Regions from separate parts of the Saccharopolyspora gregorii genome, predicted to be linked through region 1. Evidence: riboswitches for the same ligand, from Rfam matches in the RefSeq annotation. Region 1 holds a riboswitch; each other region holds the start of a gene.
The links. Region 1 has a riboswitch for cobalamin ahead of metE (5-methyltetrahydropteroyltriglutamate--homocysteine S-methyltransferase). Riboswitches for the same ligand answer to the same signal wherever they lie in the genome.
Positions count from the first base shown of each region.

Region 1 (7,347 bases):
CGGCTGGACGTCGAGCGCGTCGGCGCCGAGGGGACGGGGCGGCCACGCATTCCCACCTGATCCGGAAACCCGGCCGCCCGGCGTGCTCCCACGGACCGGTTCCGGCCGGAGAAGGGGAAAGTCGCCGAGCACCGGGACGTCCGCACCGATTCCGCCAACGCGAACGGCGTGTTCCGACCGGTCCGCCGGCCCGACTTCCTCGGCCCTGGGCGAGCAGCGCGAGGCGGGAGGGTAAAGTGGGGGATGATCTTGATCGAGATCGTCCCCCACCGCTGTGACCAGCATCGGAGCGCCCCCGGCAGGACTCGAACCTGCGACCTAAGGATTAGAAGTCCTTTGCTCTGTCCAGCTGAGCTACGAGGGCCCGCACATCGCTCGCGTGAGCTGCAGCAAGCAGGGTAACCGGCCGCTCCGTCGACAGTGGTACCGACGCCAACGGCGTTGCAGACCCGGTATCGAACGGCAAGCTGATCGACAGCTCCACGCCGGGAATCGCGCCGGAAGATCACAGAGGAATCACCGCGCGCACGTCGGGGCCGCCGCGCGAATCCCGCGCGACGGCCCCGACGGCTCCCCCTCAGGAGCAGGATTCGGGCTGCACCCGCAGCACGTCGTCGTCCTTGCCGGCACCGGTGAACGAGTAGTCGTCGACCGGCGTGGCCACGCCGTCGCGCACCTCGTAGGCGACCCGGGAACCGTCGTAGGAGGGTTCCGTCGTCTGGCTCTCGTTCGACGCGGCCAAGGTGATCAGGACCCGGCCGTCCGAGCCCGCGGGCGCGCACTCGTAGCCGAGGCGGGCACCGATCCCGCCGCCTTCGTTGATCTTCAGCGGCTCGCCGTCCTGCGTCTTCAGCTCGCGCGGCGCGCCATCGGCACCCAGGTCCCACACGCTGAACCAGGTGGTGTTCGCGCCGACGGACTCGGTCACCAGCAGTTCCTGCCTGCCGTCGCCGTTCACGTCCAGCACCCGCATCGGCTGGGTGCCGAAGGACGGGTCGCCGGTCAGCACGGCCTCGGTCGTACGACCGTCCACAGTGAACTTGAGCAACTGCTTCGCCCCATTGCCGATGGCGGACAGCTGCGCGGTGTCCGGAGTTCCGCCCCCGTTCAAGTCCACAACGGACGTCTCGCTCGAGTCAGCGGCGGCGATCCCCGCCGGCACCAGCGCCATCGCCGCCACGGCCAGCGCACCGATGCCGACACCCGCCCGAACACCGCTCTTCACCACAGCCGGTTCCTCCCGATCGCTTCGTCGCACCGGGACGGAAGAAATCCGTCCCGCCCCCTCACCTGTTCACAAGACGCACCACCGCGCGGCAGGTTGCCCGCGGTTCGAAAAACCTTCCGGCGGTCGTCGCGGCGCCCGGGTGATCCGGACGGCAGGGCCTTGTCTTCCCGCCAGAAGCAAGTAGCCTCCGAAGTGCTGGTGGTTCGCACAGCCCTGCGAAAGCGGGGGTGCGCGAGGCAAGAGGGAACCCGGTGGAAATCCGGGACTGCCCCGCAGCGGTGAGTGGGAACGAACGCCGTCACCGGTCGCCACGACCGGTCACAGCACTGAGCGCGAGCTCGGGAAGCGACGGCCAGTAGGAGACCCCGGTTCCACCGGGAAGCGCCCACGAGTCCGAAGACCTGCCGCCGGTGCGCGCGTCCTGCGTGACGCGCGCTGTTGCGAGGTCTCGCGGGAAGACCTGGACGAACGAGCCGCCGCGTGCGGCCACGTGTGCCCGGATCCTGCCCGCTCGACCTCGCAGAACTGCCGTCCAGCTCGCGAGGAGAGAGCGTTGACCAGCACAATCGGATCCACCGTGCTCGGGTTCCCCCGGATCGGCCCGAACCGGGAACTCAAGCGGGCGTTGGAGAGCTACTGGAAGTCCCGCACCGGCGAAGCGGAACTGCGCGAAGTCGCGCGCACGCTGCGCACCGACACGTGGCGTTCGCTGCGCGACGCCGGGCTGGACTCGGTGCCGGGAAACACCTTTTCCTACTACGACCAGGTCCTCGACGCCGCCGTCACCTTCGGCGCGGTCCCGCCGCGCTTCGCCGAACTGGGCCTGAACCCGCTCGACACGTACTTCGCGATGGCCCGCGGCGTGGAATCCGCGCCACCGCTGGAGATGACGAAGTGGTTCGACACCAACTACCACTACATCGTCCCGGAGATCGGCCCGGACACCGAGTTCCGGCTGTCCGACCAGACCGTCGTCGACCAGTACCACGAGGCCGCTGAACTGGGCATCAAGACCCGCCCGGTCGTCGTCGGACCGCTGACGTTCCTGCTGCTCTCCAAACCGCAGGACGGCGCGCCCGCCTCGTTCCGCCCGCTGGACAAGGTCGACGAGCTCGTCACCGCCTACGCCGAACTGCTCGGCGAGCTGCACCGGGCCGGGGTCGAATGGGTGCAGCTGGACGAGCCCGCGTTCACCGCGGACCGCTCGCAGGCCGACCTGGACACGCTGCGCGCCGCCTACCAGCGGCTCGGCGAGCTCTCGGAACGGCCGAAGATCCTGGTCGCGTCCTACTTCGGCGACCTCGGGGACGCGCTGGGCGTGCTCGCCTCCTCCCCCGTCGAAGCCGTCGGCGTGGACCTCGTCGCCGGGCAGCGCACCGTGGACGAACTCCCGTCGGTGCCCGGGCTGCGGGAGAAGACGCTCGTCGCGGGCCTCGTCGACGGGCGCAACATCTGGCGCACCGACCTGGACAAGGCGCTCACCACCGCCGCCACCCTGCTCGGCCTCGCCGGCGAGGTCGCCGTCAGCACCTCCTGCTCGCTGCTGCACGTGCCCTACGACGTCGACGCGGAAACCGACCTCGACCCGCAGGTCGCGTCCTGGCTGGCGTTCGCCGCGCAGAAGGTCGGCGAGGTCGTCGTCCTCGACCGCGCGCTGCACCAGGGCCGCGACACCGTCGCCGAGCAGCTCGACGACGCGCGGCGGCGCATCGCCGACCGCGCCGGAGCCGACCGGGTGCGCAACAACCGGGTGCAGGCGCGGCTCACCTCGCTCAAACCCGAGCACGCCCAGCGCGGTGACTACGCGAACCGGCTCGCCGCACAGCGCAAGTCGCTGCGGCTGCCGCCGCTGCCGACGACCACCATCGGCTCGTTCCCGCAGACCACCGACGTGCGCAAGGCCCGCGCCGCGTTGCGCTCCGGAAGCATCGACCACGCCACCTACAAGCAGCGGATGCGCGACGAGATCGAACGCGTCATCCGGCTGCAGGAAGACCTCGGACTCGACGTGCTCGTGCACGGCGAACCCGAGCGCAACGACATGGTGCAGTACTTCTCGGAACACATGGACGGGTTCGCCAGCACGCACAACGGCTGGGTGCAGTCCTACGGTTCGCGCTGCGTCCGGCCGCCGATCCTCTACGGCGACGTGTCCCGGCCCGAGCCGATCACCGTGGAATGGGCCAAGTACGCGCAGAAACTCACCGCCAAGCCGGTGAAGGGCATGCTGACCGGGCCCGTCACCATCCTCGCCTGGTCCTTCGTGCGCGACGACCAGCCGCTCGGCATCACCGCCGAGCAGGTCGCGCTCGCCATCCGGGACGAGGTCAAGGACCTGGAGAACGCGGGCATCCGGGTGATCCAGGTCGACGAGCCCGCGCTGCGCGAACTGCTGCCGCTGCGCTCCTCGCAGCACCAGGAGTACCTGGACTGGGCGGTGCGCTCGTTCCGGCTCGCCACCTCCGGGATCGCCGAATCCACCCAGATCCACACCCACCTGTGCTACTCGGAGTTCGGCGACGTCATCAACGCCATCGTCGACCTGGACGCCGACGTCACCAGCATCGAAGCCGCCCGGTCCCGGATGGAGGTCCTGGACGACCTCAACGCCGTCGGGTTCGGCCGCGGCGTCGGACCCGGTGTGTACGACATCCACTCGCCCCGGGTCCCGGAAGCCGGGGAGGTCACCGACCTGCTGAAGGCCGCGCTCGCCGCGGTGCCCGCCGAGCGGCTGTGGGTGAACCCCGACTGCGGCCTGAAGACCCGCGGCTACGCCGAGGTCGAGACCGCGCTCAAGAACGTGATCAGCGCTACGGCGGCCGTGCGCCCGGCTGCCGGCTGATCCCGAAGCCGGGGGTGGGTGGTCGCTCTTCCCACCACTGCCCACCCCCGGCCCCCGCTCCAGATCGAGTGAACGGACCGTTCGTCCGATCTAGTTGGTCGAACGGTCCGTTCACTCGCGTCAGGCCGGCTCCGCGGCCCGCGCGCCGCCCGTGCCGTGGTTCGGGGTGAACGGACCGTTCGTCCCATCTAGTTGGTCGAACGGTCCGTTCACCCGGCTCGCTGCGGCCGGTGCGCGTGGCGCCGGTGTCACGGGACGACAACGACCCGGCACCGCTGATCACTTTTGCACTACGGCTGCACGTCGTTCCCCGGCCCGCCCTCGCGTCGAGGTGCCGCCGGCCCGGATCCAGCGCGCCGGGCAGGCGCGGACATCCGCAGTGGAACCCGTTGCGGCCCAAGGGATCCGACGTCTCGAGCGCCGAGGGCGGAGCGCGGTTCCGAGACCTCCCGGCACCTACCACGACCCGGCGAAAGCCGCAGTGCAGGTGGTTAGGGTGAGCCGGTGTCGGAGCAGTGGAGCCACAACGTGCACTACCACCCGCTCGTTCTCGACTCGGTGCCCGAAGGATGCGACGCGGCGCTCGACGTCGGGTGCGGCGACGGGACGCTGGTGCGCGCGCTGGCGTCGAGGGCGAAGCGCGCCACGGGCATCGACCGCTCCCGCACGATGATCCGCCAAGCCCGCCGCGCCAGCTACCAGTACGACAACGTGTCCTATGTGGACTCGGACTTCGTCGATTTCGCCGCGAAGGCGCGGGACGGCTCGTACGGGTTCATCAGCAGCGTCGCCGCGCTGCACCACATGGACTTCGATTCCACGCTCACCGCCATGGGCCGGATGCTCGCCCCCGGCGGGAGGCTGGTGCTCGTCGGCCTGGCTCGGCACCACACCCCGCTGGACTGGGCGAGGGACATCGCGGCGATCCCGGTGCACCGCTTCCTCGCCCGCAGGCACGGCGGGGTCACCGAGCCTCCGGAGGTCCCGGTGAAGGACCCGATCATGACCTGGGATGAGGTGCGCCAGGGCGCGCAGCGACAGCTGCCCGGCGTCCAGTACCGCAGGTTGCTGCTGTGGCGCTACGCGCTCACCTGGGACAAACCCGTCCCGACCTTCTCCGGGTGAACGGCCCGTTCGACCAACGCGATGGGACGAACGGTCCGTTCACCCACTTCGGCGGCGACAGGACCGATCGCACACGAACCACTTCCCCGGGTGAACGGACCGTTCGACCAACGAGATGGGACAAAAGGTCCGTTCACTCGGAAACCCCTGGCCCGGTGCCGACCACTCGCGCCGGAGCGAACGGACCGTTCGACCAACCAGATCGGACGAACGGTCCGTTCACCCATCGCCGCGGCGGCGGGACGGCCGGGCGTTCCGGAGCGACGGTCGGCGTAGGCGCGGGTGCGCACGTGGACGTCGTGAACGGACCGTTCGTCCGGTTCCGCTGGACGAACGGTCCGTTCACTCCCGATCGGGGCGTCAGGCCCGGGCGGTGACCCGGTGGAAGGCGTCGACGAGGTCGCCGAGTTCGGGGACCTGTTCGGCTTCGGCGAGGGTCTTCTCGAGCGCCGCGTCGTGGGTGGGCCGCGCCTGTTCGAGGAGCGCGCGGCCTTCGTCGGTGAGTTCGGTGTAGATGCCCCGCCGATCGTCCTTGCACAGGATCCGGGTGAGCAGCCCCCGGTCTTCGAGCCGGGTGACGAGCCTGGTGGTGGCGCTGCCGCTGAGCGCGGCGGCGCGGCTGAGCTGCTGCATGCGCATGTGCCAGCCGTCCTGCCTGCTGAGCGCGTCGAGGACGGTGTACTCGACGACGGACAGCCCGTGGTCGGCGGTGAGCGCCTTCTCCAGGGCGGATTCGAGCATTCCGTGCAGTGCGGCGAGGGTGCGCCAGCCTTGTGCCCGCACTTCGACCGCGTCGTCGGCGATCCCCACGCCACACCTCCTACCGGCGAGCTTCGACGGGTGAGCTCGCTCTCCCCACCACCATAGCAGCTTGCGCAGATAGCAAGCGCCTGCAACTATTTAGGAAGCGCGTGCAACTACCGGCTAAAGCCGCATTTCTTCACACGCACGACGCCGAAACACCCGCATCACCCCGCGCCCCAGCGGGAACCCGTGGCGAACACCCTAGGAGAGCGAGCACCGATGAACACCGACATGACCGGCCGCACCGCCCTGGTCACCGGCTCCACCAGCGGCATCGGGAAGGCCATCGCGGCGAGCTTCGCCCGCGCCGGAGCCGACGTCGTCGTCAACGGCCGGTCCCGGGACCGGGTCGACGCCACCGTCGAATCGCTGCGCGCCGACACCGGCGGTTCGGTGCGCGGCATCGCCGCGGACATCGGCACGGCCGAAGGCGCCGAAGCGCTCATCACCGAGCTGCCCGACGTGGACGTTCTCGTGAACAACGCCGGGATCTTCTCCGCCACCCCGGTCTTCGAGATCAGCGACGCGGAATGGTCCCGGTTCTTCGAGGTGAACGTGCTCTCCGGGGTGCGCCTGGCCAGGCACTACACCCCGCGCATGGTGCAGCGCGGCTGGGGCCGGGTGATCTTCATCAGCAGCGAGTCCTCGATCTTCATCCCCACCGAGATGGTGCACTACGGCATGACCAAGACCGCGCAGCTGTCCGTGGCGCGCGGCATGGCCCAGGAGGTCAAGGGCACCGGCGTCACCGTGAACAGCGTGCTGCCCGGCCCGACGCTGACGCCCGGCGTCGCGGAGTTCATCGCCAGCCGGGTCGGCGACGACGTGCCGTTCGAGGAGGCGGAGCGCCGCTTCATCGCCGAGGAGCGCCCGAGCTCGTTGCTCGGCAGGCTGATCCGCCCCGACGAGGTGGCGAGCCTGGTGCTCTACGCCGGATCGGAGGCCGGCTCGGCGACGACCGGGGCCGCGCTGCGGGTGGACGGCGGCGTCGCCCCCTCGCTGGCCTGAGCGGTGCCGCGGATCCGGCGGGCGGTCGAGCCCACCGGATCCGCCGCTGCTCAACCGCGGTACTCGGCCAGGAACGGACGCATCGCGGCGAGCATGCCCACCGGATCCTCCTCCGGCACGTAGTGCCCGGCACCCTGCAGCACGACACTGGTGACGTCCGTCGCGACCGCGCCGATCTCGGCCGCCATGCCTTCCCCGATGGACTCCGAACCGGCGATCGTCAGCACCGGCAACGTCAGCTTCCGCTCACGCCGCACCAGGTTCTGCTCGATGATCGAATCGATGGCGCGGTAGTAGTCGAAGCTGGCCCGCAGCGCCTCCGGGTCGCGCAGCGCGTCCA
Region 1 is NZ_CP059556.1:5,216,437-5,223,783, forward strand. Features, by position in the region: tRNA gene H1226_RS22645 (tRNA-Arg) at 291-364, opposite strand; gene H1226_RS22650 (hypothetical protein) at 578-1,225, opposite strand; cobalamin riboswitch at 1,411-1,651, shown strand; gene metE (5-methyltetrahydropteroyltriglutamate--homocysteine S-methyltransferase) at 1,782-4,070, shown strand; gene H1226_RS22660 (class I SAM-dependent methyltransferase) at 4,575-5,195, shown strand; gene H1226_RS22665 (MarR family winged helix-turn-helix transcriptional regulator) at 5,556-6,005, opposite strand; gene H1226_RS22670 (SDR family NAD(P)-dependent oxidoreductase) at 6,219-7,007, shown strand; gene H1226_RS22675 (alpha/beta fold hydrolase) at 7,058-7,347, opposite strand, start outside.

Region 2 (7,347 bases), 2.6 Mb from region 1:
GAGTACCGGCCGGGCGGAGCCACCACCGTCCTGGGCTGGGGGACCACCACCGAAGGCGGCTCGCCGTCCAGCACGCTCCGCCAGGCGCACCCGCCGATCACCAGCGACCAGGACTGCAGCCGCGCCTACGGCGGGCAGTACGACCCGCGAGGCCAGGTGTGCGCCGGGCTCCCCGGAGGCGGGGAGGACAGCTGCCAGGGCGACTCCGGCGGACCGCTCGTGGCCGGGGACAAGCTGATCGGCATCGTGTCCTGGGGCAACGGCTGCGCCCGCCCCGGCCAGCCCGGCGTCTACACGAGGCTCGGCGCCTACCACGACGAAGTCCAGGCCCAGCTCCGCTGATCCCCCCCCACCACCGAGGCGCACGGCCCGTTCGACCGCACCGCGCGGTCGAGCGGGCCGTTCTGCTGCGGGGTCAGGCCGCGACGAGACCCGCGGAGATGGTGAGGAAGGCCGCCGCGCTGATCACGTCCAGGGAGCGGGCGAAGCGCGGGCGGCGCAGCCGGTCGGCGATGCGGGCCGCGCCCAGCACGATGGTGACCTCCCAGATCGCCGCCAGCACCAGGAACACCGCGCCCAGCAGCACCAGTTGCAGCGTCGGGTTCGCCGCCGAACCCACGAACTGCGGCAGGAAGGCCAGGCTGAACAGCAGCATCTTCGGGTTCGTGATGTTGCTCAGCAGGCCCTGCCAGAACGGCCGGGTCGTGGCGCCGCCTCCGGAGAGGCCGTCGCCGGTCTCGGCGCGGGTGAGCCACAACCCGCGCACGATCATCGCGGCGAGGTACACCAGGTACGCGGCGCCGGCCCACTTCAGCGCCGCCAGCACCGCCGGGTGGCTGGTGATCACCGCGCCGAGCCCGCAGATCACCAGCGCCACCTGCAGGATGCTCGCCGCGTGGATGCCCGCCAGCGCTCGCAGCCCGGCGCCGATCCCCTGCCGCAGCGACGTCCGCAAGATCAGGAACGCGTCCACCCCGGGCGTCAGCACCACCACTGCGCTGGCGAGCAGGAACGCCGGCAGGGTCGTGGGGTCCAGCAGCATGACGAGTTCGCTCCTTGCCTGGTCGACGCGCGCGCGGAGGCGCCGGTGAGCGCGCGGCCCACTGGTCGAGGTTTCACCGGATCGGGGGTGATCTCGGTTCCGCGTCGTCGCGGGCACCGGAGATCTTGACTGAGTGGGCGGGACGAACCACCTCTGCCGAAGCAGTGTTCCGAATTTTTTCCCGCCTAAGTCCATCTTAACGAAAAATTATCATGAGCCGATGTGAGCTCGCCCTCGTCATCCCGGCGTGATCGGGCCGCTACCGTGTGCCGCCGAACGACGCCGCACGTCCAGGAGGCAGCCGTGCCCGACCGATCCAGCCCGCTCGCCCGGATCGCCGCCGGAGGCGCTGCCGCCGCCACCGCGGCCACCGCCGCGCTCGCCGCACCGGCCGCCGCCGACCCCGCGCAGGAACGCGTGCTCGGCGGCACCGACGAACGCGCGGCGCCCTGGGTGGTCGCGCTCACCGACCAGGCCGGGCGCCAGTTCTGCGGCGGCACCCTCGTCACCGAGATCAAGGTGGTCACCGCCGCGCACTGCGTGGACGGCCACGACGCGGCGGAGCTGCGCGCCGTCACCGGCCGCCCCGACCTGCGCACCACCGGCGGCGCCGACACGCCCGTCGGCGACGTCTGGGTGCATCCCGAGTTCCGCGACGTCACCGGCGGGCACGACGTGGCGGTGCTGACGCTGGCCGCACCGGTGCGCGAACGACCGCTGCCGATGGCCGGGGCCGACGAGACCGCCCGCTACCGGCCCGGCACCCCGGCGCGGGTGCACGGCTGGGGGCGCACCACCGAGAACGGGCCCACCTCGGCGACGCTGCAGTCCGTCGAGGTGCCGATCAGCGCGGACGCCGACTGCCGCGCCGCCTACCCGGGCTACGAGCCGGGGACGCGGGTCTGCGCGGGCCCGCCCGAAGGCGGCCGGGACGCGTGCGCCGGGGACTCCGGCGGACCGCTCGTCGCCGACGGCAGGCTGATCGGCGTCGTCTCCTACGGCACTGGCTGCGGACGTCCCGGAACACCCGGCGTGTACACCCGGATCTCCGGGGTCGCCGACGACGTCGCCGCGCGGCTCTGAACCCGGCGTCCCGCACCGCGGGACGGGCCGGTGCCGCCCGGTGCTCGCGCCGCGGCGGTGCACCGGTCGCCGTGCGCAGCACCGACCCGCTCCGAGGCCCGCGCGCCCGGGCGCGCGGGACGTGGTGTGCGCTACTTCCACCGCAGGTGACCCCGGGTGTCGTAGCCGGAATGTGATATCCCGTTGGGGTGACCCTGCAACCGCTCGCCACCGCCGTCCACCGCGCCTACACGGCCGACCTCGACGCCGAGGACTTCTACCGCATGCTCCGCTTGCGCGTGGACGTGTTCGTGGTCGAGCAGCAGTGCGCCTACCCGGAACTGGACGGCCGGGACCTGGAGACCACCACCAGGCACTTCTGGATCGACTCCGCCGACGGCTACGTGCTCGGCTACCTGCGCCTGCTCGAAGACCCCGACGGCACCTTCCGCATCGGCCGCGTCGCCACCGCCAAGGACGCCCGCGGCCTCGGGCTCGGGCGCAAGCTGATGCGCGCCGCGCTCGCCGAGATCCAGCGCGCGCCGGCGACGCTGTCCGCGCAGACCTACGCGCTGGAGTTCTACCGCGGATTCGGGTTCGAACCCTCGGGTGAGGAGTATCTCGAAGACGGCATCCCGCACGTCGACATGCACCGATACCCGGGTTCGCCGCGCTGAGCGAGCCGCGCCGGTTCCTCGCCCGTCGCGGGGATGCGACGATGCTCGCTGGTCCCAGCCAGGGCAGGTCAGGAAACCGGTGCGACACCGGTGCGGTCGGCGCCACTGTGACCGGGGAGCGGATCTCCCCCGCGAGCCACCGGGCGCTGCCGCCTGGGAAGGCCGGAGTTCCGCGCTGATCCGGGAGCCAGGACACTGCCTCGCCCAGGCGCAGCCGACATCGGGGCGTCCGAGACCCGAGGAAGGAACACCTGGCATGACTGCTCCCGCGAGCCCGCGGTACCCGTTCACGGCCGTGGTCGGGCACGACGACATGCGGCTGGCGCTGCTGCTCAACGCGGTGCACCCGCGCATCGGCGGGGTGCTGGTGCGGGGTGAGAAGGGCACCGCGAAGTCGACGGTGGTGCGCGCGCTCGCTTCGCTGCTGCCCGCGCTGGACGTCGTGCCCGGCTGCCGCTTCGGCTGCGAACCGCGGCGACCCGACCCGCGGTGCCCGGACGGCCCGCACGCCGAGGTCTCCGGGACGACACGCCCCGCGGAACTCGTGGAACTTCCGGTCGGCGCCACCGAGGACCGGCTCGTCGGCTCACTCGACCTGGAACGCGCGCTCACCGAAGGCGTCAGCGCCTACCAGCCCGGGCTGCTGGCCGCGGCGCACCGCGGCGTGCTCTACGTGGACGAGGTCAACCTGCTGCACGACCACCTGGTGGACCTGCTGCTGGACGCCGCCGCGATGGGCCGCGCGCACGTGGAGCGGGAAGGCGTGTCGGTGACGCACGCCGCCTCGTTCCTGCTCGTCGGCACCATGAACCCGGAGGAGGGCGAGCTGCGCCCGCAGCTGCTCGACCGGTTCGGCCTCACCGTGCAGGTCGCCGCCTCCCGCGACGTCACCACCCGCACCGAAGTGGTGCGCAGGCGCCTCGCCTTCGAAGCGGACCCGGCCGGCTTCGCCGAGCGGTGGGCCGCCGAGGACGCCGCGCTCGCCCGCCGCATCGCCGACGCCCGGTCCACAGTGGAATCGGTGCGGCTGCCCGACGCCGAGCTGCGGCGGATCTCCGCGCTGTGCGCCGCGTTCGACGTGGACGGGATGCGCGCCGACCTGGTGCTAGCCCGCACCGCCGTGGCGCACGCCGCGTGGCGCGGCGCCGACGAGGTCGCCGAAGCCGACGTGGAGGCCGCGGCCCGGCTCGCGCTGCCGCACCGGCGCCGCCGCGACCCGTTCGACGAACCCGGCGTCGAGGAGGACCAGCTGCAGCAGGCCCTCGAAGACGCCGCCCAGCACGCCGAGCAGGAACCGGCCGACGACCGGAACGCCGGCGACGATCAGGACTCCGCCGACGATCAGGACTCCGGCGACGAACCGCCGGAAGGTCCCGACGACGGCCCCGGCGGAGGCGGTGGTGGGGCGCCCGACGGCGGACCGGACGACGGACCCGACGGGCCCGGTGGCGGCGAAGCCCCCACTCCGCCGGACTCGCCCGCGCCGAACGGCGACGGCGGTTCCCGGCGCGAGGACGGCCCCGGCCAGGCTCCCGCGAACAAGCCCCCGGCCGCGCCCGCGCCCGCGTTCCGCGCCCGGCTGCTCGAAGTCCCCGGCGTCGGCGAAGGCGCCCCCGGCCGGCGGTCCCGCGCCCGCTCCCGCAGCGGGCAGACCGTTCGGGCCTCCACAGTGGACGGTCATGGCGTGCACCTGCCCGCCACCCTGATCGCCGCCGCCCCGCACCAGCGCACCCGCGGCCGCAGCGGCCCCGGCCTCGTGCTGCACCGCGACGACGTCCGGCGCTCCGTCCGCGAAGGACGCGAAGGCAACCTCGTGCTCTTCGCCGTCGACGCCTCCGGCTCCATGGCCGCCCGCGAACGCATGTCCGCCGTCAGCGGCGCCGTGCTCTCGCTGCTGCGCGACGCCTACCAGCGCCGGGACAAGGTCGGCGTGGTCACCTTCCGCGGCGACCAGGCCGAACTCGCGCTGCCGCCCACCTCCTCCGTGGAGATCGCCGCCACCCGGATGCGCGACCTGCGCACCGGCGGCCGCACCCCGCTCGCCACCGGTCTGCTCAAGGTCCACCAGGTCATCGGCACCGAACGCACCCGGGACCCGCGGCGGCGCCCGCTGCTGGTGCTGCTCACCGACGGCAAGGCCACGGTTCCCGCCGGTGACGGCGGAACCGGGCGCGCCCGCGCGAAGCGCGCGGTGCAGGACTCCATGCGCGCCGCCGGACTGCTCGCCGGGCTCGGCGTCGCCTCCGTCGTCGTCGACTGCGAGCAGGGCGTGGTGCGGCTCGGCCTCGCCGCCAAGGTCGCGACCGCGCTCGGCGGGGCCTGCCTCCGGCTCGACGAGCTCTCCGCCGACGCCGTCGCCGGAGTCGTCCGCGCCGCCCGCGGCACCACCGCCGGCGCAGCTTGATTCCGATTCGATTACGACACCGGCCGGGCGGAGTAGGAATATCCCGATGTAGTTGGTAAGGTGTTCTTCGTCCACCTGACCCCCAGGGGTGGACCACGAAGCGCCCTCGCGCTCCCGATGACCCCCAGGTCGGTCGAGCGCGGGGGCGCTTTCTATTGCTTGGGGGGTCGTGGTCGTTTTGCTCGGGGGGCGGGTGGCGGAACCTCAGCTGTTCCCTCGCTGCGGGATCGTTTTCACCGGTGGCTCCGCCACAGGAGAAAACGCTGTCCTCGCGAGGAAACAGCTGAGAACCCGCTGCGGTGCCGGTTGCTCGGGTGGTCGGCAGGTCAGCGGCTTCGCCGCTGAGAGGATCAACTGATCAACTGATCAATCGGTCGACTGGTTGGGGTCGGTCGGTGGTGGTGAGGTCTGCGACAGCGGGGTGGGGTGGTCCTGGGGGTGGCTTAGGGTCTGGGGTCATGCCTCAGGGAAAGCCGAACGTCGTTCCGCAGGACGGTCTCACCACGCGGCAGCGTCGCAACCGTCCGCTGCTGCTCGTGCACACCGGGGAGATGAAGGGCAAGTCCACCAGCGCCTTCGGGCTCGCGCTGCGCGGCTGGAACCAGGGCTGGTCCATCGGGGTGTTCCAGTTCGTGAAGTCGGCGAAGTGGAAGGTCGGCGAGGAGAGCGCGTTCCGCGCCCTGGGCAAGCTGCACGACGAGACCGGTGAAGGCGGCCCCGTCGAATGGCACAAGATGGGCGAAGGCTGGTCCTGGGCCCGCAAGCAGGGCAGCGAAGAGGACCACGCCGCCGCCGCGCTCGAAGGCTGGCGGGAGATCGCCCGCCGCCTCGGCGAGGAACGGCACGGCATGTACGTCCTCGACGAGTTCACCTACCCGCTGCACTGGGGCTGGATCGACGTCGGCGAAGTCGTCCGGACGCTGCGCGACCGGCCCGGCCACCAGCACGTCGTGATCACCGGCCGCAACGCTCCCCAGGAGCTCGTCGACGCCGCCGACCTGGTCCTGGAGACCACGAAGGTCAAGCACCCGATGGACGCCGGGCAGAAGGGCCAGAAGGGCATCGAGTGGTGAGCCCGCGCGTCGTCATCGCCGCGCCCGGCTCGGGGCAGGGCAAGACGACGGTGGCGACCGGTCTGCTCGGCGCGCTGCGCCGCCGGTCGCTGCGGGTCGCGCCGTTCAAGGTCGGCCCCGACTACATCGACCCCGGCTACCACCACGTCGCCTCCGGGCTGCCCGGCCGGAACCTGGACCCGGTGCTGGTGGGGGAGGAGCGGATCGCGCCGCTGTTCCGGCACGGCAGCGCCGGTGCCGACCTGGCCGTCGCCGAAGGCGTGATGGGCCTGTTCGACGGCAAGATCGACGGGCCGGGTCCGGGCGACGAACCGGCCTTCGGCTCCACCGCGCACGTCGCGGGCCTGCTGCGCGCCCCGGTGGTGCTCGTCGTCGACGCGCAGGGGCAGTCGCAGAGCATCGCCGCGCTGCTGCACGGGTTCCGCAGCTTCCAGCCCGGGGTGCGGCTGGCCGGCGTGATCCTCAACCGGGTCGGTTCGCCGCGCCACGAGCAGGTGCTGCGGGACGCGGCGGACTCGGTGGGGCTTCCGGTGCTCGGCGCGCTCGGCCGCACCGGCGGGCTCAGCGTCCCGTCCCGGCACCTCGGGCTGGTCACCGCCACCGAGCACGGCGGCGCCGCCACCGACGCCGTCGAAGCCATGTCGGACGCGGTCGAGTCCGGGGTGGACCTGGACGCGGTGATCGCGCTCGCGCGCAGCGCCCCCGCCCTGGACGGGCCCGCGTGGGACGCCGCCGCCGAAGTGGTGCCCGTCCCGGACCGCCCGGTGATCGCCGTGGCGGGCGGGCCCGCGTTCACCTTCGCCTACACCGAGCACGTCGAACTGCTCACCGCCGCCGGAGCCGAGGTCGCGGTGCTCGACCCGCTGCGCGACGAGGAGCTGCCCGCGGGCACCCGCGGGCTCGTGCTGCCCGGCGGGTTCCCCGAGCAGCACGCCGCGGCGCTGTCCGCGAACTCCGCGCTGCGGGCGGAGATCACCCGGTTCGCGGCCACCGGCGCCCCGATCCACGCCGAGTGCGGCGGGCTGCTGTACCTCGCCGAGGAGCTCGACGGGCATCCGCTGTGCGGGGTGATCCCGGCGCGCGCGGAGA
Region 2 is NZ_CP059556.1:1,432,604-1,439,950, forward strand. Features, by position in the region: gene H1226_RS06260 (S1 family peptidase) at 1-342, shown strand, start outside; gene H1226_RS06265 (LysE family translocator) at 416-1,042, opposite strand; gene H1226_RS06270 (S1 family peptidase) at 1,346-2,125, shown strand; gene H1226_RS06275 (GNAT family N-acetyltransferase) at 2,314-2,781, shown strand; cobalamin riboswitch at 2,851-2,979, shown strand; gene H1226_RS06280 (putative cobaltochelatase) at 3,038-5,185, shown strand; gene cobO (cob(I)yrinic acid a,c-diamide adenosyltransferase) at 5,644-6,258, shown strand; gene H1226_RS06290 (cobyrinate a,c-diamide synthase) at 6,255-7,347, shown strand, end outside.
Region 2: another riboswitch for cobalamin. It lies ahead of H1226_RS06280 (putative cobaltochelatase); the one in region 1 lies ahead of metE (5-methyltetrahydropteroyltriglutamate--homocysteine S-methyltransferase).

Region 3 (7,347 bases), 1.2 Mb from region 1:
CGACGACGAGCGCCGCACCGGTCCGGGTTCCGGTCGCGGCCAGCACCATGAGCACCAGCAACCCGGGCAGCGCCAGCACCAGGTCCAGCCCGCGGGTCAGCCACCGGTCGATCCACCGGTGGGGCTGCCCGACGGCGGCCAGCGCCAGCGGCACCCCCACCAAGTAGGTCAGCAGCAGCGCGCCGCCCGCCAGCACCAGCACCGAACCGCCGCCGTGCAGCGCGAGGGCCAGCACGTCCCGCCCGAGCACGTCGGTGCCCAGCGGGTGGTCCGCCCCGGGCGGCAGCAGCGGGACGTTCGCGGCCCGCACCGATCCGCCGCCCGGCAGCAGCCCGGCGAGCACCGGCCCGGCCAGCGCCGCCAGCAGCGGCACCCCGAGCAGCAGCCACCCGGCGGCGCGGCTCACCGCGCACCCGCCCGGAACCGCCGCGCCACCAGGTCGATGACCAGGTTGATGCCGATGGTGATCACCGCGAACAGCAGCGCGTAGCCCTGCACCACCGGCAGGTCGCGGGCCTTGACCGCTTCCACGAATCCGGAGCCGATCCCGCCGAGCGCGAACAGCGCCTCCACCACGACGACGCCGCCGAGCAGCCCGTCCACGGTGCGCGCCAGCTGCTGCAGCACCGGCCCGATGGTGTTCGGCAGCACGTGCCGCAGCACCACGTCGCGCTCGCCGAGACCGGCGCGGCGCACGTGGGTGGCGTACTCGGCGCCGTTCGCGGTGACCACACCGGTGCGGACTTGGCGGGCGAGCGCGCTGAGCTGCTTCGCGGCGAGCACGCCGACGGGCAGCACCAGCACCGCGGGCTCCGTCACCAGCGACCACCCGGACAGCCCGCCCGCGGTGGCCGGCAGCCAGCCGGCCCGCACCGCGAACACGCCGACGAGCAGCAGCGCCAGCGCGAACTCGGGCACCGAGTTCAGCAGCACCACCACCGAGTTCACCGCCCGGTCGAACCGGCTCCCGGCGCGCAGCCCGCTGCGCACGCCGAGCCACCCGGCCAGCGGCAGCACCACCAGCAGCGTCAGCGCGGTGAGCAGCGCGGTGGTGGCGGCGTTGCGGGTGATCTCGTCGAGGACGGGCCTGCCGGTGCGCAGCGAGGTGCCGAGGTCCCCGTGCAGCATCCCGCCGGCCCACTGCGCGAACCGCGTCCCCCACGGCTGGTCGAGCCCGAGCCGCCGCCGCAGCACCTCCAGCTGCCCGGTGTCGGCGTGCTCGCCGAGCACGACCTGCGCCGTGTCGCCGGGCAGCAGCGCGGTCAGCGCGAACACGCCGACGGCGACCGCGGCGATCTGCACCAGCGCCACGCCGAGCCGGGGCAGCACCGCGGCGGACGCCCGCGCGGCGGGCGCGATCAACCCACGCTCACCCGATCGAAGCGGGCCCAGTCCAGCGAGTTCGGCGGCGCGCCCCGCACCCCGGCCACGGAGGTGGCGGTGGCGACGTTCCAGCCGCTGAAGCCCCACACCACGTTGCCGCTGCTCTCCCGGGCGAGCCGCTGCGCGCGCACCAGCAGGTCGGCTCGGCGGGCGTCGTCGGCGGTGGCCAGCGCCCGCCCGTAGAGCTCGTCGAACTCGGCGGAGCGGTACCCGGTGTAGTTGTTGCTCCCCGCGTCCGAGGTCATGCGCTGCCCGAGGAACGTCGGCACCGGCAGCGCCGCGGTCCGGGACAGCGAGGCGACGCCGTGCTCCTTGATGTCGGAGAAGTACGTTTCGGCCGGCCCGATCCGCGGCGACACGCGCATCCCGGCCTCGCCGAGCTGCTGGGCGATGAGGCTGGCGGCGGATTCGAAGTAGGGGTCGACGGAACTGGTCTGCAGTTCCCAGCTCAGCCCGTCGGCCCCGGCTTCGCGCAGCAGCGCCCGGGCGGCGTCGACGTCGCGCGCGGGCGCGGGCAGGTCCGGCGGGTAGTACTTCAGCCCGGCGCCGAACAGGTCGTTGCCGAGCCTGCCCTGCCCGCTGAGCGCGATGTCCAGCAACGCCTGCCGGTCCAGCCCGGCGCGCACCGCCTGCACCAGCCGCGGATCGGAGAACGGCGGCCGGTCCACCTTGAGCAGCAGGGCCTGCATGGTGCCGAACGGCGCCGAGTGCACTCGCGCCCGGCCACCCTGCTCCAGCAGCCGGACCGAGTTGGCGCTCACGTCGTGCGCGTAGTCGACCTGCCCGGACAGCAGCGCGTTAACCCGTGCGCTCTCCTGCTCCATGAGCACGAATTCCAGCTCGGCCGGGGTGGCGGGCCCGGACCAGTGCCGGTCGAAGCGGGCGAACACGGCGGTCCCACCGGGTTCGAAGGAGACGAACCGGAACGGGCCGGAGCCGACGGGGGCGGTGAAGTCGGTGGTGCCCGCGGGCACGATCTCGGTGGCGGGCGCGCCCCACGCCGACGGGAACTCGAAGTTCGGCGCGCCCAGCACGAGTTCCAGTTCGGTCGCCGAGATCGCCCGGCTGGCGCCGAAGTCGACGTCGGCGAAGTGCGAAGCGGACTGGGCCGCGGTGGCGTCGTCGGCGATGCGCCGGTAGGTGAACAGCACGTCCTCGGCGGTCACCGGCCTGCCGTCGTGGAATTCGGCCGGGCGCAACCGGATCCGCCACCGGGTACCGGTCGGGTCGGGCTGCCAGCTCTCGGCGAGCCGCGGCACCACGCTCATGTCGTCGGCGTAGCCGACGAGCGTGTCGAACAGCGCCTTCGCGCGGGCCTGGTCGACGAACAGCGAACCGGTGTGCGGATCGAGCGATTCGGTGGCGCCACCGGCGGGGAACGCCAGCCGCAGCCTGCCCGCGCTCGCCCCGGAACCACCGGCGCAGGACACGAGGGGGACCGCGGCGATCGCTCCGGCCACGCCCGCGAGCAGCCGCCTGCGACCGATCACGCCGCTCACGCGGCGCGGGCCGGTTCGGGAACAGCGGGGAAACCGGGCGTGTGCGGCGAATCCGGGTGCACTGCGTACCTCCTCCGGGGCTCCGCGACCCCGTGCGAATCGGTACGACGGTGCCAGTCTCCTGGCTCGCGGATCGACGTCGCGCCCGGCCTTCCCATCGGCTGCCCGACAGTGGCGCTGGTGGACGCGGCTCCCCGTTCACAGTGGCGGGACCGCACCGGATTCGCACCGGTTTCCTGCACACCGTCGCATTGGAACGACTCGTCAACTTTTCAGCCCGCGTCGTGCCTTGTCAAGGAAGTGTGAACCGCTCGGCATCACGTCACCGCGGGTCGCGGTGCCGTCGCCCACCGCCCGCGCGCGGCGGAGCGCCCGCCCGGCCTCCTCCGGAGAACGGTGCAGCACCCGGCGGGCGAGCGGGCGAGGGGATTCCCGCGTTCGGCAGCGGGGAGCGCGCGGAACCGCGGCGGCCGCCACCGCACCGGGCAGACTCACCGGCACCCGCCGACGACGACGAGGAGCCGCCATGCCCACGCCCGGTTTCCCACCTGGAACCCTGGACGCCACCGGTTATCCGATCTGGCTGTCCGAACTGGACGTGCCGGGCCCGAACCACACCGCGCACCTGGTGCGCGACCTGGAACCGGCGCGGGCGCTGGAGGTGCTCGGCGCGGACCCGGGTTCCGCCGCGGCGTGCACGCTGCCCGAGCAGCGGCCGGACGAGTTCACCTCGCTGCCGCGCGCGGCGCTCGGCGATCCGCAGTGCCTGTCGGTGCTGCTGGCGACCCGCATCGGCGGCTGGACGCTGGTGTTCGACGACGCGGGCACCACCTTCCAGGTCGGCGGCCTGGACACGATGCGCGCACTGCTCGGCGGGATGCGCACCGGGGACTGGTCCGCGCTGCAGGAGCCGGAGGTCCCGCGGCCCGTCCCGGGAGCACCGGCGGAAGCCCTCTCCGCGTCCGGCGGCCCGGCGATGACGTTGCACGCCAACATCAGCGGGTTGCTCAGCCTCGACTACGCGGTGGACGGTTCGCGCGCGTACCGCACGACTTCCGACGACCTCGACCACGAGACCGCCGAACCACCGGCCGAGGTGCGCGCCGCCGCCGCGGCCGCCGGCATCGTGGAGCGCGCCCACCTGGAGCCGGGCGAGACCGACGAGGCCGCGGTGACCCGCATCGGCTGCGCGCTGGCCGGGGTGACGTGGACGATGGACGACCTGCGGGCGGCTCCGCTGGTGGCGGTGGCGCTGACCTGAGCGCCCGCGCCCCGCGTTCCCCTCGCGCGGTTCCGGGGGCGCGTCGGCGGATTCCGCAGCGGGTGGTCGCGCAATGGTGGGAAGCGCAGCGGGTGGAACGGCAGCGGGTGGAAGCGCAGCGGGTGGTGCCACGACCGGGGATTCGGATCCGGGGAGACCTACCACCGACCATTCCGTCCACTGTGGACGCATTTTGCAGTCCGGCTGTTCCGGAGAGCCGGACACGCTCGGAGCCGGAAGTCCGCTCACGCGGGGAAGACCTCCACCCGACCGCGCAGCGGGACGGAATTGTCGGTGCCCTGGGGCAAGGTGCCGAGAAGAACCGAACCGACTGGAGACGACGATGCCCGAACCCGCCTTCCCCGCCGCAGCACTGGATCCCGAGGGCCGCCCCGCGTGGATCACCGAACTCGGCGCGGAGGACCCGCACCAGATCGTGCACCTGGTGCGCGACCTCCAGCCGCGCGAAGCGCTGGAAGCGCTCGGGGCACGGCTCGCGCACGCGCGCCCCTGCACGCTCCCCGAGGAGCGGGCCGACGAGCACTCCTCGCTGCCGCGCACCGCGCTCGGTGAGACCGACTGCGCCTCCGCGCTGCTGGCCGGGCGGATCGGCGGGTGGACCTTCGTGTTCGACGACGCGGGGCACACCGATTCGGTCTCGAACGAGCAGGGCGGGCTCGAATCCGCCGCGCTCGCCCTGTCCCGCACCGGCGGGGCGGCGCTCAGCCTGGCGCACAACTTCGACGGACCGTGCTGCGGCCTCGAATTCGCCGAGGACGGCGCGGAGGTGCTGTGGACGAACTCCGACGACCTCGAAGGCTCGCTCCCCGAGCTGCCGGACCGGATCCGGGAGGCGGTCGCGGCCGCCGGGATCGTCGAGCAGGACCACCTCGACCCGGGTGAACTGGACGAGGAGGCCGTGATCCGCACCGGCTGCGTGCTGGCCGGGATCACCGGGTGGACCTCGGCGGACGTGCGGGCCGCCGAACTGGTGCTCGTCCCCTTCGGCTGACCACCGCGGCGGGGTGAACGGACCGTTCGACCAAATAGATCGGACAGACGGTCCGTTCACTCCACCCCGAAACGCCTGCGCGGTGTGCGCACGAGCGCCGCAGCACCGAGTGAACGGACCCTTCGACCAACTAGACGGGACGAACGGTCCGTTCACTCCCCACCCCCACGGCCCGTTCAGCCGGGCGTGTCGGCGACGAACCGCGCCGCAGCACCGAGTGAACGGACCCTTCGACCAACCAGATGGGACGAACGGTCCGTTCACTCCTCCCACCGGTCAGGTGGGGCGGCGGGTCCGGCGGGTCGGGGTCGCCGTGGTGGGGTCGTCGGGCCAGGAGTGCTTCGGGTAGCGGCCGCGGAGGTCGGCGCGGACCTGCGGGTAGCCGGTCGTCCAGAACGATTCGAGGTCGGCGGTGACGGCGGCGGGTCGCCCGGCGGGCGACAGCAGGTGCAGCAGCAGCGGAACCCGCCCGTCGGCGAGCAGTGGCACCTGGCGCCAGCCGAAGACCTCCTGCACCTTCACCGGCAGCACCGGCCGCTCTCCCGAATAATCGATCTTGATCCGCGATCCGGACGGCACCTCCACGCTCTCCGGCGCGAGTGCGTCGAACCGGGCCGCCCGATCCCACGGGAGCAACCGCCGCAGTCCTCCCCCGGCGGAGATCCGCGCCAGGTCCGCGCGTCCGCGCGCCCGGGACAGCTCCGGTTCCAGCCACGAATCGGCCCGGGACAGCAGGGATTCGTCGTCCACGGCCGGCCACGGTTCGCCGAGCGCCTCGTGCAGGAAGCCGATGCGGTGCCGCAGCCGCGTCGCGTCCTGGCTCCACGCCAGCATGCCGAGCCCGTCCTGGCGCAGCCCGTCGAGCAGCGCGGCCCGCAGCAGTGCCGGGTCGGGTTCGCGCAGCGGCCTGCTGTCCACGGTGATGGCGCCGATGCGTTCGGCGCGCACTGCACGCACGTCCCCGCCGGTCCAGCCCACCTCGTCCCGGGTGCTGTGCAACGCGGCCGCGACCCGCCGGGCGAGCGCTTCGTCGATGGGCGCGGCGAGGCGCACGGTGCCGTGGGCGGCGCCGGGTGCGCGGTCGGCGACGGCGACGGCGAGCCATTCGGCGTGCCGCAGCGGTGATCCGGCGGGCAGTTCGACGGCGGTGCCGGCGGCCATCAGGTAGATCGGCGAGTCGGCGGCGCGGCGGCGCGCGACGCGTTCCGGGTAGGCGAACGCGACGACCTCCGCCGCCGAACCGCCTCGCCCGGTGCCGTGGACGCGCTCGGCGAGCCTGCGGGATTCCCGCCGCCACCGGCCGGATCCGGGCCCGCCGCGGCGCAACCGGGACAGCGCCGAGTCCACATCGGACTGGTCGGTGACGGTGTCGTCGTCGAGCAGCGCCACGACTTCGCTCGCGGTCCGCGCGCCCGCCCGTTCGGCCCCGTCGAGCAGTGCGCGCGCCAACCGCGGGTGCAGGCCGAGCTCGGCGAGCCGCGCTCCCCGGCCGGTGACGGCACCATCGGCGGTGAGCGCGCCGAGGCCGCGCAGCACCTGCTGCCCGGCGGCGAGCGGACCGGCGGGCGGCTCGTCCCACCAGGTGAGCGCGGTTCCGTCGGGGGTACCCCAGCAGGCCAGTTCCAGGGCGAGCCGGGTGAGTTCGGCGGTGCGGATCTCGGGTTCGGCGAACGCGGGCAGCGTGCTGTGCTCGTGCTCGGGCCAGCAGCGGTACGCGAAACCGGGCCCCTGCCGCCCGGCGCGGCCGGCGCGCTGGTCTGCGGCGGCTCGCGACACCCGCACGGTGGCGAGCCCGGCCAGGCCGCGCCGGGTGTCCACCCGGGACACCCGGGACAGGCCGGAGTCGACGACGGCGCGCACGCCCGGCACGGTGAGGCTCGATTCGGCGACGGCGGTGGCGAGCACCACCTTGCGCCGTTTTCCCTGCCGCAGCGCGGAATCCTGCTGAGCGTGCGGCAGCCTTCCGTGCAGCGGGAGGACGTCCACATCGGACAGGTCGGCGAGCGCGGCGGCGGTGCGGCGGATCTCCCCGGCACCGGGCAGGAAGGCGAGCACGTCACCGTCCTGCTCGTCGAGCGCCGTCCGCACCGCACGCGCCACGCACGCTTCGATGCGTTCGCGCCGGTTCGGCGGCAGGTAGCGGTGCTCGACCGGGAAGGTGCGAGCCTCGGCGTGCAGCACCGGCGCGCCGC
Region 3 is NZ_CP059556.1:4,049,817-4,057,163, forward strand. Features, by position in the region: gene H1226_RS17495 (ABC transporter permease) at 1-406, opposite strand, end outside; gene H1226_RS17500 (ABC transporter permease) at 403-1,362, opposite strand; gene H1226_RS17505 (ABC transporter substrate-binding protein) at 1,359-2,873, opposite strand; cobalamin riboswitch at 2,977-3,143, opposite strand; gene H1226_RS17510 (hypothetical protein) at 3,409-4,143, shown strand; gene H1226_RS17515 (hypothetical protein) at 4,487-5,155, shown strand; gene hrpB (ATP-dependent helicase HrpB) at 5,432-7,347, opposite strand, start outside.
Region 3: another riboswitch for cobalamin. It lies ahead of H1226_RS17505 (ABC transporter substrate-binding protein); the one in region 1 lies ahead of metE (5-methyltetrahydropteroyltriglutamate--homocysteine S-methyltransferase).

Region 4 (7,347 bases), 2.4 Mb from region 1:
GGTCCGCGCCGCACCGGCTGTGCCCGTTCTACGACCGCAGGTGGGAGCTGGTCAACGGCTATCCGGCGGCCTCGGCGGCGAACCCGTCGAACGCGCTCGGCTTCGCCTTCTACCGCACCGCCGACGACCGCTGGGTGATGCCGCTCAACCCCTACCCGAAGATCAAGATCGCGGCGCAGAAGCTGCTGGGCGTCCCGGACGACGCGCAGGCCGTCGCGAAGGCGATCTCCGGCTGGAACGCGCTCGACCTGGAGAACGCGGCCGTCGAAGCGGGCACCGTGCTGCCGATGCTGCGCAGCACCGAGGAACTGCTCGCCGAACCGCACTACCGCGACGCCCTCGCCGACCTGCCGCTGATCGAGATCACCAAGATCGGCGAGAGCGAACCGGAACCGCTCACCGGCGGTGGCTCACCGCTGGACGGCATCCGCGCGCTCGGCATGGGCCACGTCATCGCCGGAGCCGGGGTGGGGCGCGCCCTCGCCCTGCACGGGGCCGACGTGCTGAACCTGTGGCGGCCCGGCGAGATGGAGCACGACACCACCTACGTGACCGCGAACGTCGGCACCCGCTCCGCGACCCTCGACCCCTACGGCGCGGACGGGTCGCGGCGCATCCGGGAGCTGCTGGCCGGAGCGGACGTGTTCTTCGCCAACCGCAGGCCCGGTTTCCTCGACTCCATCGGGCTCTCCGCCGAGCAGGCCGCCGAGGCCCGGCCCGGCATCGTCCACGCCACCACCACCCTCAACGGCGAGCGCGGGCCGTGGGCGGGGCGCGTCGGCTTCGACCAGACCGCGGGCAGCCTCACCGGCATGATGAACCTGGAGGGCGACGGGGAGACGCCTGCGCTGCCGCCGATCCTGGTGGTCAACGACTACATCGTGTCCTGGCTGATGGCGACCGGGGTGGCCGAGGCGCTGGCCCGCCGCGCCGTCGACGGCGGCAGCTACCGGGTGCACGTGTCGCTGACCCGCGCCGCGCTCTGGATCCTGAGCCTCGGCGTGTTCGACAAGGAGTACGCGGCGGCCACCGCGGGCAGCGACGCCCGGCACGCCTACCTCGACCCGGAGACGTTCACCGCCGAGACGCCGCTGGGCCACTACCAGGGCGTCACCGACCAGGTCCGGATGTCCGCGACCCCCGGCCACTACCGCACCGTTCTGGTCCCACGAGGCTCTTCCCGCCCGGAATGGCTCGACCGCTGAGCTGCGGGTGGTCGAACACGGGTTGCTCAGCGCTCGGGTGGCGGAATCTCAGCGGTTGGTCGACCTGCGTACGTGGTCGGCGGCTCAGCGGCTTTGCCGCTGACAGGAGAGGACCGAGACCCGCTTGGTCCTCGGGCGGTCAGGCGTCGGCCGGGGTGTTGGGGGTGAGCGCTCCCCGGCGTTCCAGCAGGCGGGTGCCCGCGCTGCCCGCGAGGCCCACCAGCAGCAGCACCGCCCACGGCAGCCAGCGCATCCCCGGCTCGGCGAAGGCGTCCAGCAGCGCGCCCGCCAGCCAGCTGACCGCGGCCGCGACCAGGCTGGAGACCAGGTAGTAGAAGCCGTAGTAGGTGCCGGCGAGGCGTTCGCTGCCGACCGCGGGAAGCAGTTCCATCGCGAACGGGTTCGTCATCGCCTGCCCGACGGTGAACAGCACGATCGCGAGCACCACGGGCACGAACGCCAGCACCGTCCCGGCGATGCCGCCGACGGGCAGCCGTTCCGGCAGCACGGGTGCGGCCAGCAGGATCGGCACGAACGAGCCGCCCATGCAGGCCAGGCCGACCACGATGGACCGGCCGGAGCTCCACCGCGCCCGGCACCACTCGGTGATCCGCACCTGCCCGAACACGCCGATCAGCGTGGACACCCCGAACACGACGGCGATGGACCACGCCACCCCGGACACCCGCTGCGCCTCCAGCGGCAGCGTCAGGTAGAGCTGGTTGTAGAGCGCGAAGTACGCCGACAGCGCCAGGGTGAAGCCGAGGAACCGGCGGTTCAGCACCACTTCCCGCCAGCTGCCCAGCACGCTCTGGCGCTGCGGCTCGACCTCGCGGTGCGGCAGCACCAGCAGCTGCGCGCCGGTGAGCACCGCGAACGCCACGCACGCCACCAGTGCGATGACCCGGAAGTCCACCGCCAGCAGCGCCGCGCCCAGCAGCGGCCCCACCAGGGTGCCCGCGTGCTGGAACACGTTGAACACGGCGAAGACCTCGGCGCGCCGCTCCCCCGCCTCGTGCATCAGGTAGGTCCGCACCGCCGGGTTGAACAGCGCCCCCGCCAGACCGGTGAGGATCGCGGCGGCGAACAGGCCGGGCAGCGTGGTGAACACGGCGAACAGGCCGAACGACACCACGCGCAGCGCGCAACCGGCGATGATCATCGGCCGGCAGCCGAGCCGGTCCGCCGCGGTGCCGCCGAGCAGGAACATGCCCTGCTGGCTCAGGTTCCGCACCCCGAGCACGAGCCCGACCACGGCGGCGCCGTAGCCGAGGTTCCCGCTCATGTACGCGGCCAGGAACGGCATCAGCATGTAGAAGCCGACGTTGATGCCGAACTGGTTGATCACCAGCAGCTTCGCCGCCGGGGACAACCGGGCGAACGCGGCGCGGTTCACGGCCGCACCTCGCAGACCGGGCATTCCGCCGGGCCGTCGGCTCGCCGGGCACACGGATCGACCACCTTGCGCGACCTCCTCCACGTCGTTCTGCTGTCCACTTCGGACGGTATGCCGTCCGCGTCCACCGGTTCGGCGGCGGGTTCCGGGAAGTCCTGCGCGGCGAGGAAGTCCGGGTCGTAGATCGTCCCCCAGTAGCGGTGCGGCCCGTCCGGGAACACCGCGGCCACCTGGTCCGCGCCGAGCTCCCGGGCGCACCAGGACGCCACCAGCGCCACCGCGCCGGTGCTCCAGCCGCCGGTGACGAACGCGCCGGCGGCGAGCCGGTGGCAGGCCGCGACGGACTCCGCCGCGCCGACCAGGTGCACCTCGTCGAACGCCGCGTAGTCCACGTTGCCGGGGTGGATGCTGCTGCCGAGGCCGCGCATCAGGCGCTTCGCCACCGGGTCGCCGAACACCGCGGACCCCGCCGCGTCCACCCCGACCAGCCGCACCCCGGGGGCGCGCTCGCGCAGCGCCCGCGCGATGCCGGCGCTGTGCCCGCCGGTGCCGACGCTGCACACCACGACCTGCGCGTCCGGCAGCTGGTCCAGCAGTTCGTGGCCGAGCGCGCGGTAGCCGGTGACGTTGTCCGGGTTGTTGTACTGGTCCGGCCAGTACGCCCCGGGCAGCTCGGCCAGCAGCTCCCGCACCCGGTCCAGCCGCGCGCGCTGCCAGCCGCCCACCGGGTGCGGGTCGCGCACCAGCTCCACCCGCACCCCGTGCGCGGTGAGCAGCGCGCGGGTCTGCCCGTCGAGCTCCGCGTCGGCGACCACGACGACCGGGTGGCCCAGCGCGGTCCCCACGTACGCCAAGCCGATGCCCAGGGTGCCGCTGGTGGACTCGACGACCGTCCCGCCGGGGCGCAGTTCTCCGCGGGCCCGGGCCCCGGTGAGCATGGCGTGCGCGGCGCGGGCCTTCATGCCGCCCGGCGCGGTGCTCTCCAGCTTCGCCCAGAAACCCGGGTGCGGGAACGCGATCGGCGCGGCGACCCGCAGCAGCGGGGTGCCTCCGATCAGATCCAGGGCCGAGTCGCAGCGGGCGGGCGCGCGACCCGTCACCGCACGACCTCGGTGGCGCGGGCGGCCTCGTAGGTGTGGATCGTGGTGTCCTCGCCGGAGAGCCAGAAGAACGGGTAGGGCTCCGCCGACAGCGCGCGCACCGGGCCGCCGAGCAGTTCCCGCAGCACCGCGGATCCGGTCTGCGCGAACAGGGTCAGCGGCAGGTCGCGGGCCGCGCAGGTCGCGGCGATGTCGTCGAAGGTGCCGTTGCCGAGGACCATGCCGGAGGCCAGCACCGCGTCCGCGCCGTCGATCGCGGCGGCGTGGTCGGTGCGGATCGGCTCGTCCCACTCGGTGCGGCCGCCCTTGAGGTCGCAGGGCACGTAGTCGAGGCCGCGGTCCCGCAGCGCGGCGAGCAGCGAGTTCACCACGCCGATCACCGCGACCCGGCCGCCATCGGGGACCGCGGTGATCGCGGCGACCGCGCGGGCGCGGGCGGTGGACTTGGCCAGCGAGTCGCCCGCCGGGATCACCACCTGCCGGGACAGCGGGTGCGCGGGGTGCGGGGTGAGCGCGGCGAGGTAGGCGTCCAGCGCCGCGACCCGAACCGGCAGCAGCGGGTGCCGCAGCAGCTCGGCCGCGGTGCGTCCCACGGCGTCGCGCACCGCGTCCTCGTCCAGGGCGCCGGGTTCGACGGCGCACGAGCCGACGGCGTCGGCGATCCGGACGCTGAGCACGGTGTTGGTGTAGCCGGTGCCGCGGCCGGTGTGCCGGGCGGCCTGCACGGTCAGGAACGCGACGGCGGCGGAGAGCTCCGCCGGGCCGTTCCCGCCCGCATCGCGGACGTGACCGGACAGCGCGGACTCGACCAGCGAGTCCACGTAGGACTGATCAGTGGTGGTGGCAGGACGCACGTGTCTCCCCGAGCTGGAACCGGAACGGAACGCACAGCGGCGGGACGAACCCGCGGGGACGACTAGTGTCCGATGTGGACGGTTTGCCGGACTTCCCGGCGCGATGCGGCGATGCGCGACACCACGTACCTCCTCCGGGGCTCCGCGACCCCGCACGAATCGGCACGACGGTGCCAGTCTCCTGGCTCGCGGATCGGCACCGGCCTCCGGCCTTCCCGCCGGGGACCGGCAGTGGCTCGGGTGGAGGACGACTCCCCGCTCACAGTGGCGGGACCGCGCCGGATTCGCACCGGCTTCCTGCACACCGTCGTTCGAACGGCTCAGAAGTTCGCAGCCCCGGTGGCCGATGTCAAGGCCGCGGCCACCGCCCGGAACCCGCACCGCGGTCGGCGGAACCGGTGTCGCCGCAGGTGGCGGACACCGGCGCACGCATCGCCGTTCGCGAATATGACATCGGCGACTCCGGCTCCCGCGCCCGGTGCTGCCACCCCACCGGACGCGGGATCACCGCGACCTCGCCGTGCGCCCGGCGGCTAGGCGGCGGGCCAGGAGGGGACGGCCGCGTCGAGGGCCCGCTCCGCCAGCTCGCACGGGTCGGCGGTGGCACCGCTGGGGATCTTCGACTTCGCCGACACCGCCTGGTCCGCATCGGCGGCCACGACCAGTTCGCAGGTGCCGTCGGCCTTCGGGTCGCCGGAGTTCGCGCGCACCGCCGGGTGCCCGCCGATGGTCAGCTCGCCGAAGTCGGAGTACTCCTCGGCCGCGTCCTGGAAGTCCTGCAGCGACCGGTCCGCGACCACGCCGACCTCCAGCCGCACGCTGTCCCGCGGGGTGCTCCAGGTGCACGCGCCCGCGTCCTCCTTGCCGCCCAGGTGGAATCCCAGCTCGTGAACCGTCTGCTCGGGCACCAGGTCGCAGGGCTTCTCCCCGCTCGCGTCCTTCGGGGAGTCGACCTGCACGCCGCCGCATCCCGCCAGCGACAGCGCGGCGACGACGGCCAAGCCGACCGAACCGAGCCGAACCGCGCCGATGCGGGGCACCGCAACCTTCTCGTTCACACTCATCACGCCTGCCGTTGATCCGGTCCGGATCGGGTCGATCCGGAGAACTCGCGCCCTCCCCGCTGGACGCGTCGATCATGTCCCGCGCGTCCAGCGAGTGGCTCCGGCAGCAACGCGGCTTCGGCCGTACCGCCCAGGAATCGAGCGACCGGCCCGGCGCACCGGCTGCCCCGAGCGGACCCGGACCACCGGCGGCCCCGGCCCCGAAAACGGCTCCCGATGACGAGAACCCGCCAACTTCAGCGGGGGCGCGGCTCGACCCCGTTGACCACGTCGGCGGGCCGCTCCCCGGACAGCACGGCGGCGAGCTTCGCGAACAATTTCCCGCGGAGGTTGTGGTAGGCGTCCCAGGTCACGCCCGCGGTGTGCGGGTTGAGCAGCACGTCCGAGCGGCCCCGCAGCGGCGAGTCCGCGGGCAGCGGTTCCTGCTCGAACACGTCCAGCGCCGCGCCCGCCAGCTGCCCGGAATCCAGGGCCCGCACCAGCGCCCGCTCGTCCAGGACGCCGCCACGCCCCGCGTTGAGCACGTAGCCGCCGCGCCGCATCCGCGCCAGCAGCTCGTCGCCGACCAGGCCGTGCGTGGCGGTGTTCAGCGGCAGGTGCAGGCTCAGCACGTCCGACGCGGCCACCGCCTCGGCCAGCGGCAGGTACTCCCGGCCCGGCTCGGACGGCACCGGGTCGTGCACCACCACCCGGGCGCCGAAGCCGTCCAGGCGGCGGGCCACCGCGCGGCCGATGTTGCCGAAGCCGAGGATCCCGACCGTCAGCGCCGCCAGGTCGCGGCCGCGCAACCCCTCCGGCCCCCAGCCGCCGGATTCCACCTTGCGGTGCCCGGCCGCGTAGTGCCGCAGCAGGAACAGCAGCGAACCGACCGTCCAGTCGGCGACCGCGTCGGCGTTGAACCCGGGCAGGTTCGCCACCGGGATGCCGCGCTCGGCCGCGGCGAGGTGGTCCACGCCGTCGAAGCCGACCGCGACGGACTGCACGAGCTCGCAGCGCGGCATCGCGTCCAGCAGCTCGGCGCCGATCCGCCGCTCCTTCTCCAGCGGGGCCAGCACGATCGTCGCGGTGGCCAGCGCGTCCAGGTGGTCGGCGGGGTCCTGCGCCGGCCCGATCTCGGTGATCCGCAGCCCGGGCAGGTCCGGCAGGTGCTCGCGCAACGACGCCTCGGTGATGTCGTTGAGGTCGTAGAAGCTGACGATGTGACCGGTCATGGTTCCTCTCTCGGGGTGTTCCGGGCGCGCGGAACCCGCTCCCCGCCGGTGGCGAGGAGCCGGGTTCCGCGTGGGTGTCAGGAAGTGGCGGCCCAGATGCGCTGGAGCGCGGCGAGCATCCGCTCCTCGGAGCCCGCCAGGTGCGCGGTGAGCAGCGAGGTGGCGCGCCCCGCATCGCCGTCGGCGATCGAGGACCGCAGCTGCTCGTGCGCGGTGCACACCGGGCCCAGGTCCTCGTCCTCGCTGTTGGTGACCGCGAGCATGCTGGCGAACAGCGGCTCGATCTGCAGCCAGATGGTCAGCAGCCTACGGTTGCCGCTGGCCTCGTAGATGCCGCGGTGGAACCGCAGGTCGTGCTCGGCGAACTCGGCGGCCCGGGGCGGCGTGGCCGTCTCGGACATGCCGCGCAGCCCGCGGAGCATGCCCGCCTCCGAGCGCTGCTCGCCGAGACCGATGGCGCTGGTCACGGCGAGCGTCTCGATGGCCTGCCGGATCGCGTAGAGCTCGCGGACGTCCG
Region 4 is NZ_CP059556.1:2,829,263-2,836,609, reverse strand. Features, by position in the region: gene H1226_RS12200 (CoA transferase) at 1-1,205, shown strand, start outside; gene H1226_RS12195 (MFS transporter) at 1,345-2,601, opposite strand; gene H1226_RS12190 (PLP-dependent cysteine synthase family protein) at 2,598-3,701, opposite strand; gene H1226_RS12185 (hypothetical protein) at 3,698-4,555, opposite strand; cobalamin riboswitch at 4,710-4,877, opposite strand; gene H1226_RS12180 (DUF3558 domain-containing protein) at 5,089-5,613, opposite strand; gene H1226_RS12175 (2-hydroxyacid dehydrogenase) at 5,856-6,830, opposite strand; gene H1226_RS12170 (GntR family transcriptional regulator) at 6,908-7,347, opposite strand, start outside.
Region 4: another riboswitch for cobalamin. It lies ahead of H1226_RS12185 (hypothetical protein); the one in region 1 lies ahead of metE (5-methyltetrahydropteroyltriglutamate--homocysteine S-methyltransferase).